2 regions of the Janibacter alkaliphilus genome follow, and region 1 is predicted to be linked to the other one. Evidence: predicted binding sites of a transcription regulator. Region 1 holds the regulator's gene; the other holds the start of a gene.
What was found. The regulator LexA, encoded in region 1, represses DNA repair genes until DNA is damaged. The targets are predictions, from matches to a motif close to TCGAACANNTGTTCGA.

Region 1 (4,205 bases):
CGGATGCTCATCGTCCGCTCCCCCCAGTCCGGCGGGTAGCCGATGCCGATGGAGTAGCCCAGCCGCGAGGGCTTGGTCAGGCCGTGCTCGGCCAGGGCGAAGGTCCACGCCTCGGCCAGCCGCGAGGCCGGCACCCCGGCGCGGGCGGTGTCCAGCAGCCGCTGCAGCCCGTCGGCGACGGCCTGCTCCAGCGCCACCACCTCAGGGGCGGGCTCGCCGAGCACGACGGTCCGGGTGAGCGGCACGTGGTAGCGACGGTGCGCCCCGGCCAGCTCCAGCAGCACACCGTCGCCGGCCCGGAAGCGGCGGTCGGTCCAGGTCAGGTGCGGGGTGTCGGCCGCCTCGCCGGTCGGCAGCAGCGGCACGATCGAGGGGTAGTCGCCCCAGGCGTCGCCGTCGCCGAGGGCCTGGGCACGCATGATCTCGCCCGCCACGACGTTCTGCGGGACGCCCTCCCCGATGCTCCCCAGGGCGGCCTCCATCGCCTTCGTCGTCACCCGGGCGGCGGTGCGCATCAGCTGGATCTCCCGGTCGGACTTGACCGCGCGCACCCAGTTCACCAGCTCGAAGCAGTCGACGAAGCGCCACTCCGGGATGGCCGCGACCAGCGCCCGGTAGGCCTTGGGCGAGAAGAAGTGGGAGTCCATCTCCAGCCCGACCACGCCGTGGATCCGCCCGACGAGGCCGCGCCGGCGCATGTCGAAGGCGACCCAGTCGAAGGGGTGGAAGTGCGGCCGGTGGATGTGGTTCTCCGGGTAGCCGACGATCTGCTCCAGCGGCAGCCAGGCGGTGCGGTGGGCGCCCTGGGCGTCGATGTGCCGCGCGTAGAGGACGATGTCGTCCTCGGCCGGGACGACGAGCACCTGCGGGGTGTAGAAGGACCAGGCGTCGTAGCCGGTGAGGTAGTAGAGGTTCGCCGGATCGGTGACCAGCAGCGCGGACAGCCCCTGGTCGGCCATCCTGGCCCGCACCCGGGCCAGCCGCTGGTCGTACTCGCTGCGCGGGATCCCGGTGTCGGACTCGGGCGTGGTCTCGGGCGTGGCGCTCATCGGCGGCCTCCTCGGACGGTCCGGGCCGCCGGGCGTCGGCGGCGTCGGGCCCGAGTCTGCCAGCGCTGCACCGTCGTGCCACGGGGGCCCGGAGACCGCGTCAGACGCCCCGACACGCTCGAACAGATGTTTGATATGTGTGTTCGAGGTGCCTAGGCTTGAGCGCAGCCACCAGCGAAAGGGTCGAGATGAGCGACGACAACATCCACCGCCTCCCGGAGCGGGACACCGGTGACGGTCTTACCGTGCGCCAGCGGCGCGTGCTGGAGGTGATCCGCAGCGCGGTCGCGGCGAAGGGGTACCCGCCGAGCCTGCGCGAGATCGGCACGGCGGTTGGCCTGACCTCCCCCAGCTCGGTGGCCCACCAGCTGGCCTCGCTGGAGCGCAAGGGGTACCTGCGCCGCGACCCGAACCGGCCGCGCGCGATCGAGGTCATCGACCCCGACGCCGGCGCCCCGGCTCCCCCGCCCGCCGACATCGCCGGCCCTCGGGGCGGCGCTGCGCTGGACGACGATGACCACGACCCGACCGGCCAGGGCGACGCCCGGCCGGACGCCAGCTACGTGCCGGTGCTCGGCCAGATCGCCGCCGGCGTGCCGATCATGGCCGAGGAGAGCGTCGAGGACGTCTTCCCGCTGCCGAAGCAGATCGTCGGCGAGGGCTCGCTCTTCCTGCTCAAGGTCGTCGGTGACTCGATGGTCGACGCCGCGATCTGCGACGGCGACTGGGTGGTCGTGCGCCAGCAGCCGCAGGCGGACAACGGCGACATCGTCGCCGCCATGCTCGACAACGAGGCGACGGTCAAGACCTTCAAGCGCACCGACGGCCACGTCTGGTTGCTGCCGCACAACCCCGCCTTCGACCCGATCGACGGCGACCACGCCACCATCCTCGGCAAGGTCACGGCGGTGCTGCGGCGGGTCTGAGCGGCCTGTCCGAGTGACGCGGCCTGCTGTCTGAGTGACTTCGAGCGACCTGGCAGGCTGTCCGTCATGACGCGTTGGCTCCCGCCGGTGGCGATCCTCGTCGGCACCGGCCTGCTGGTGGGCCGGTCGGTGGCCGACGGCCAGCCCGGCTTCATCATGCTCGCCCTGGCCGGTCTGGCGCTCGCCTGGTGGGTCTCCCCGCTCAACGGCATGCTCGGCCCGAAGCACGCGGCGGTGACCGCGGACCCGGCGGCGCACCGGGTGGTCGTCTACTGGCGGCCCGGGTGCGTCTACTGCCTGCGTCTGCGCGGGGCGCTGGGGAAGTACCGCTCGCAGGCCACCTGGGTGAGCATCTGGGCGGACGCGGACGCGGCCGCCTACGTCCGCTCGGTCAACGACGGCGACGAGGTCGTGCCGACCGTGGTCATCGACGGGCAGGTGCACACCAACCCGGACCCCGAGATCGTCCGCGCGGCGGTCGGTGCTCCCGCCCGCTGAGCGGTCCGACCCGCGCGGTCGGTGAGATCTCGGCCCGGATCAGCCGGCCGTAACCAGGCTCAGCCGAGGCGCTCGACGAGCCCGGCCAGGGCCGGCGCCAGCTCCGTGTCGATCCGCAGCGTGGCCAGCTCGTCCCCGCGGGTCGGCCCCCGGGTGAGGATCACCACCGGGATCCCCCGGGCCGCGGCGCGGCGGACGAAGCGCAGCCCGGACATCACCTGCAGCGAGGACCCGAGCACGAGCAGCGCCGGTGCGGCGTCGGTGAGCGCGAAGCACTCCTGCACCAGCGGCTTGGGGACCGCCCCGCCGAAGAAGACGACGTCCGGGCGCAGCATGTCCGACCCGCAGACCAGGCAGGTCGGCGGCACGAAGCGCTCGACGTCGACCTCGTCGAGGCGGATGTCGCCGTCCGGCCGGATCTCGTCGCTGTCCACCTCGTAGCCGGGGTTGAGCGCCCGCATCCGGGCGTCCAGGTCCGTGCGGGCGCTGAGGTCGCCGCAGCTCATGCACACCACCCGGGACAGGCGGCCGTGCAGGTCGATGACGTCGGTGGTGCCGGCGGCCTGGTGCAGGCCGTCGACGTTCTGGGTGATCAGCGAGCCGATCGCGCCGAGCCGCTGCAGCGCGGTGACCTGACGGTGCCCGTCGTTGGGCCGGGCCGCGGAGAAGCGCTGCCAGCCGACGTAGCTGCGCGCCCAGTAGCGCTGCCGCGCCTGGCTGCTGGCGACGAACTCGGACAGGTGCATCGGCGTCACCCGGCGGGTTCCGTCCGGGCCGCGGTAGTCCGGGATCCCGGAGTCGGTGCTCATCCCCGCCCCGGTGAGCACCAGCGCGGGGCGCTCGGCCAGCACCGCCGCCGCGGCGTCGAGCTGGTCGGCGAGCGCAGCATCCGGCACGGCGTCGGCGGCGGTCGAGGGCAGTGCGGACATCGCCCACCATTATGCGCCGCCGGGGGCCGGGTGACCCGTCGGGATATCGTGAGGGGCATGATCGACGCCGCAGGGCTGCGCGTGATGCGGGCCATCGCCGAGGAGGGCAGCTTCACCGCGGCCGCGCTGGCGCTCGGCTACTCCCAGCCCGCGGTCTCGCAGATGGTCAAGCGGTTGGAGCAGCGCACCGGGACCGTGCTCGTGGAGAAGGTGGGCCGCAGCGTGCGGCTCACCGAGGCCGGCGCCGTGCTCGCCCGGCATGCCGAGCCGGTGCTGCAGGCCCTCGACGCCGCCGAGGAGGAGGTCGCCGCGATCGCCGGGCTGCGCTCGGGCCGGGTGCGGCTGATGGCCTTCCCCTCCTCGTCGGTGACCCTCGTGCCGCGCGCGCTGGCGAAGGTGCGCGAGCGCTACCCGGACGTCGCCGTCACCTTCACCGAGGCCGAGCCCCCGGAGTCGCTGGCGGCGCTGCGGGCCGGCGAGTGCGACCTGGCGGTGGCCTTCTCCTACGAGGGCGGCGCGCTGGAGCGCTCCGGAGACCTCGAGGGGCTGGAGGTGCGGCCGCTGCTGCACGAGCAGGTGCAGGTGGCGCTGCCGGTGGACCACCCGCTCGCCGAGCAGGAGGTGGTCTCGATGACCGACCTCACCGACGAGGACTGGATCGCCGGCTGCCCGCGCTGCCGCGGCCACCTGCTGCAGCTCGCCCACGACGCCGGCTTCGCGCCGCGGGTCGCCTTCGAGACCGAGGACTACGTGGCGGTGCAGGGTTTCGTCGCCGCCGGCCTCGGGGTGGCCCTCATCCCGGA
Region 2 (4,205 bases), 210 kb from region 1:
CCGGCCATCAGCGCCGCCGGGGGCAGCCCGCTGCCGGTGTAGAGGTCCTCGCACCACTGCAGGCACAGGTTGCCGGCGAGGATGGCCCCGGAGAGCCCGAAGCGCTCGCCGTCGCCGAGCCAGCCGCGCTCGCGGTGGGCCGTGGAGAGCACCCGGTGCGCGGCCGGGCGCCCGCGGCGGGTGTCGCTGTCGTCCATGACGTCGTCGTGCAGCAGCGCGGCCGCCTGGAAGAGCTCCATCGCCGCGGCCACCCCCACGGCGCCGTCGTCGTCCGGCTGCCCGGCGGCCCGCCAGCCCCAGTAGGCGAAGGCGGCCCGCAGCCGCTTGCCCCCGGAGAGCAGCTCGCGCACCGGGGTGATCAGGTCGGCGACGTCCGGGCCGATCTCGGCCAGGGTGCGCTCGTGCCGGTCCAGCTCGGCGTCCAGGCGGTGCTGGACACGCCCGCGCAGGTCGTCGGCGAAGGGGTCGGTCACGCGGGCTCCTCGTCTGCGTCTGCGCGCCTGTCCTGGGGCGCGGTGGGTTCGGTGGCGTCCCTGCGGCGCTGGTCTCACCGTCGGGTCGGTGGCAGCCTACGACGCCGGGCCTCGGTTATCGTCGCCGCCATGAGCGAGCAGCCGCTGCGTCCCGAGTCCGGGGTGGGCACCATCCGGCGCCACCTGAGCGACACCCGACCCACGGTGAGCTTCGAGTTCTCCCCGCCGAAGGACGACACCGGCGAGGAGGCCCTCTGGGAGGCCCTGCGCCAGCTCGAGGCGGTCGGCCCCGACTTCGTCTCGGTGACCTACGGCGCCGGCGGCTCCAGCCAGGACCGCACGCTGCGGATCACCGAGGAGATGGCCCGGCGCACCTCGCTGACCGCGATGGCCCATCTCACCTGCGTCGCGCAGTCGGTGGACGACCTGCGCGAGGTGCTCGCCGGCTACGCCGCGGCCGGCATCGACCACGTCATGGCGCTGCGCGGCGACCCGCCCGGCGACCCGCGGGGCGAGTGGGTGGCTCATCCCGGCGGGCTGGACCACGCCGACCAGCTGGTCTCGCTGGTGCGCGGGTCCGGGGACTTCGAGGTCGGGGTGGCCGCCTTCCCGGACGTGCACCCGGACTCGGCCTCGCTGGAGGAGGACGTGCAGACCCTGGTGCGCAAGGCCGACGCCGGGGCCACCTTCGCGGTCACCCAGATGGTCTTCGACCCCGAGACCTACCTGCGCCTGCGGGACGCGGTCTCGGCGCGCCGGGAGATGCCGATCTCGGCCGGGATCATGCCGATCACGAGCATCCGGCAGATCACCCGGATGGCCGAGCTCATGGGGACCCCGCTGCCCGAGGCGGTGCTCTCCCGGCTGCGGGCCGTCGAGGACGACCCGGCAGCGGTGCGGGAGGTCGGCATGGACATCGCCACCGAGCACGCCGAGCGGATGCTGAGCGAAGGGGCGCCCGGGCTGCACTTCATCACGATGAACCGCTCCACCGCCACGATCGAGCTGCGCTCCCGGCTGGCGGGCCAGCTCGGCTGAGCGAGGGCCCGCCGCCGAGGTCGGGGCCGCCGAGGTCGGGGGATCGGTGAGGTCGGCGCCGCTGCGGGGTTGACCGGCTGTCGGTGACTCGGGGTAATCTTCGAACACACGTTCGAAGCACCCGAGGAGGAGCCGTGTCCCGCCGCGTCGAGGAAACCATCGAGGTCCGCCTGACCAGTCCCGAGGAGATCCCGTCCGGGGCCTCGTCCGGGACCCTGACGACCGGCGGTGAGCCGTCGCCGGACCAGTTCCTCTGGCGCGGGCGGCTGTACCGGGTGACCGGGGTGGTCGACCGGTGGCAGGAGCGTCGCTCGTGGTGGCGCGAGGCCACCCGTGAGCGTCCGCTGGGGGCCGTGCCGACCGGCCGTCAGGTCTGGCGGGTGGAGGCCAGCCCGGGCCGTTCCGGCGTGCCCGGGGTCTACGACCTCGCCGACGCCGAGGGGCCGGACGGCTCCTGGCGGCTGCTGCGGACCCAGGACTGAGCGGCATGATGCGCACCACCAGCACCCCCACGTCCGGCACCGCCACGACGGGCACCGCCACGACGGGCACCTCCACGCCCTCGCCGCTCACGCTGCCCTCGGTGACCACGGCCATGGACCTGCTCGCCGCGGCCGGGCAGAGCCTCGGCGAGGCGCACTGGGCGGCCACCCTGCACGCCCGCTACGCCAGCACCCGGGTGGCCGTGCTGCGCGCCGCCGCGGCCGTCCTGGCCGTCCGCGGCGGCCCGCACCGCGGCCGTGGCCCGACCCCGGTGTGGGAGCTGCTGCCCCGGCTGGCCCCCGAGCTGACCGAGTGGGCCGAGCACTTCGCCGCCGCCCTGCCCGAGGACCCCGCGGACGGGCGCGGGCCGGTCTGCGTGCGGGTGGTCGACGACCTGCTGCGCGACGGCGAGGAGTTCACCCGGATCGTCGCCCGGACGCTCGGCCTGCCTCCGGTCCCGGTCACCGCCGACCTGACCACCCTCACCGGATGAGACCGGGAGCGGGCGACGGCTTCGCCCATCTGCACGTCGCCTCCGGCTTCTCGCTGCGGCACGGCACGAGCACCCCCGAGGACCTCGTCGCCCGGGCCGTCGAGCTGGGGCAGCCGGCGCTGGCGCTGACCGACCGGGACGGTCTCTACGGCGCGGTGCGCTTCGTCCGGGCCGCCACCGCCGCCGGTGTCGCCCCGGTGCTCGGGGCGGACCTGGCGATGGGCACCACCGCGCTCGGCGGACCCACGGTGCCCCGCCCGGGCGGGCGCACCCCGGTGCGCGGCGGCGCCGAGGTCGACCCCCGGCTGCCCCGGGTGACCGTGCTGGCCCGGAGCGCGGCCGCGGGCGTGCCGCACGCCGCCGGCTGGGCGGCCCTGTGCCGGCTGGTCAGCGACACCCACCTCACCGGAGAGCGCGGCGACCCGGTGAGCACGCCGGAGATGATCGCCCGTCGGGCCGCCCCGGCCGGCTCCGCGTCCGCCACGGGGCCGGGGGAGCCCGGGCCGCTGCTGGTGCTGCTCGGTCCCGGCTCCGACGTCGGTCGGGCGCTGCTGGCCCGGCGTCCCGAGCAGGCCCGTGCCCTGCTCGCCGCCTGGCACCGGCTGCTGCCCGGCGCGGTCGCGGTCGAGGTGGTCCACCACGGGGGCCCGCCAGGCACCCCGGCCTCGCTGTCCCACGCCGCGGCGCTGCTCGGGCTGGCCGACGCCACCGGCACCCCGGCGGTGCTCAGCGCGAGCGTGCGCCACCTCGACCCGCAGGACGCGGTCGTCGCCGACGTGCTCGACGCCACCCGACGCCTCGTGGTGCTCGACGAGCGTCATCTCGACCGGGTCACCGACGCCGCCCACCTGGCCGGCACGGCGAGCATGGCGCGGGTCGCCCGCCAGGTGGCCGAGGCCGCCGGCGGCGCCGGCCGGTACGCCGGGGCCGGCCCGGGGGAGCGGGCCGCGGCGCTGCTGCAGGACACCGTGGCCACCGCCCTGGCCTGCGCCCAGGACGCCCGCCACGACCTCGGCATCGGCCGGGTGCACCTGCCGGAGGCCGGGGTGCTCGGCCTGCGCCCGGACCAGGACCCGCAGCGGGTGCTGGCCGAGCGCTGCCGGGCCGCCGTCGGCAGCCGCTACCCCGGAGCCTCCGCCCGGCTGCAGCGCCAGGTCACCGAGCGGCTCGAGGACGAGCTCGACGTCGTCGCCGCGCTCGGCTACCCCACCTACTTCCTCACCGTCGCCGCCGTCGTCGACCTCATCACCGAGGCCGGGGTGCGGGTGGCCGCCCGCGGCTCCGGGGCCGGCAGCCTGGTCAACCACCTGCTCGGGATCAGCGCCATCGACCCGGTCCGGCACGACCTGCTCATGGAGCGCTTCTGCTCGCCGCTGCGGGCCGAGCTGCCGGACATCGACATCGACGTCGAGTCCGCCCGGCGCACCGAGATCTACGAGCGGATCCTCACCCGCTTCGGCCGCGAGCGGGTCACCTGCGTCTCGATGATGGACACCTACAAGGCGCGGCACGCCATCCGCGACGTCGGCGCCGCCCTCGGGATGGCCCCGACCGAGATCGACGAGCTGGCCAAGTCCTTCCCGCACATCCGTGCCCGGGACGTGCGCCACGCCCTGACCGAGCTGCCCGAGCTGCGCGCCCGCGGCCTGGACGGGCCCGACGGGCACCGGCTGAGCACCCTCTTCGACCTCGTCGAGCGGCTCGACGGGCTGCCCCGG

Region 2: BJY28_RS11755 (DUF6504 family protein) is a predicted target of LexA. The motif match lies at 1,612-1,627, and genes of this name have one in related genera.

The regions. Positions count from the first base shown of each region.
Region 1 is NZ_JACBZX010000001.1:2,248,610-2,252,814, reverse strand. It holds gene BJY28_RS10855 (M24 family metallopeptidase) at 1-1,049, opposite strand, end outside; gene lexA (transcriptional repressor LexA) at 1,238-1,975, shown strand; gene BJY28_RS10845 (glutaredoxin family protein) at 2,042-2,473, shown strand; gene BJY28_RS10840 (NAD-dependent protein deacetylase) at 2,533-3,402, opposite strand; gene BJY28_RS10835 (LysR family transcriptional regulator) at 3,460-4,205, shown strand, end outside.
Region 2 is NZ_JACBZX010000001.1:2,455,973-2,460,177, forward strand. It holds gene BJY28_RS11745 (polyprenyl synthetase family protein) at 1-473, opposite strand, end outside; gene metF (methylenetetrahydrofolate reductase [NAD(P)H]) at 603-1,511, shown strand; gene BJY28_RS11755 (DUF6504 family protein) at 1,646-1,993, shown strand; gene BJY28_RS11760 (SAV_6107 family HEPN domain-containing protein) at 1,999-2,487, shown strand; gene BJY28_RS11765 (DNA polymerase III subunit alpha) at 2,484-4,205, shown strand, end outside.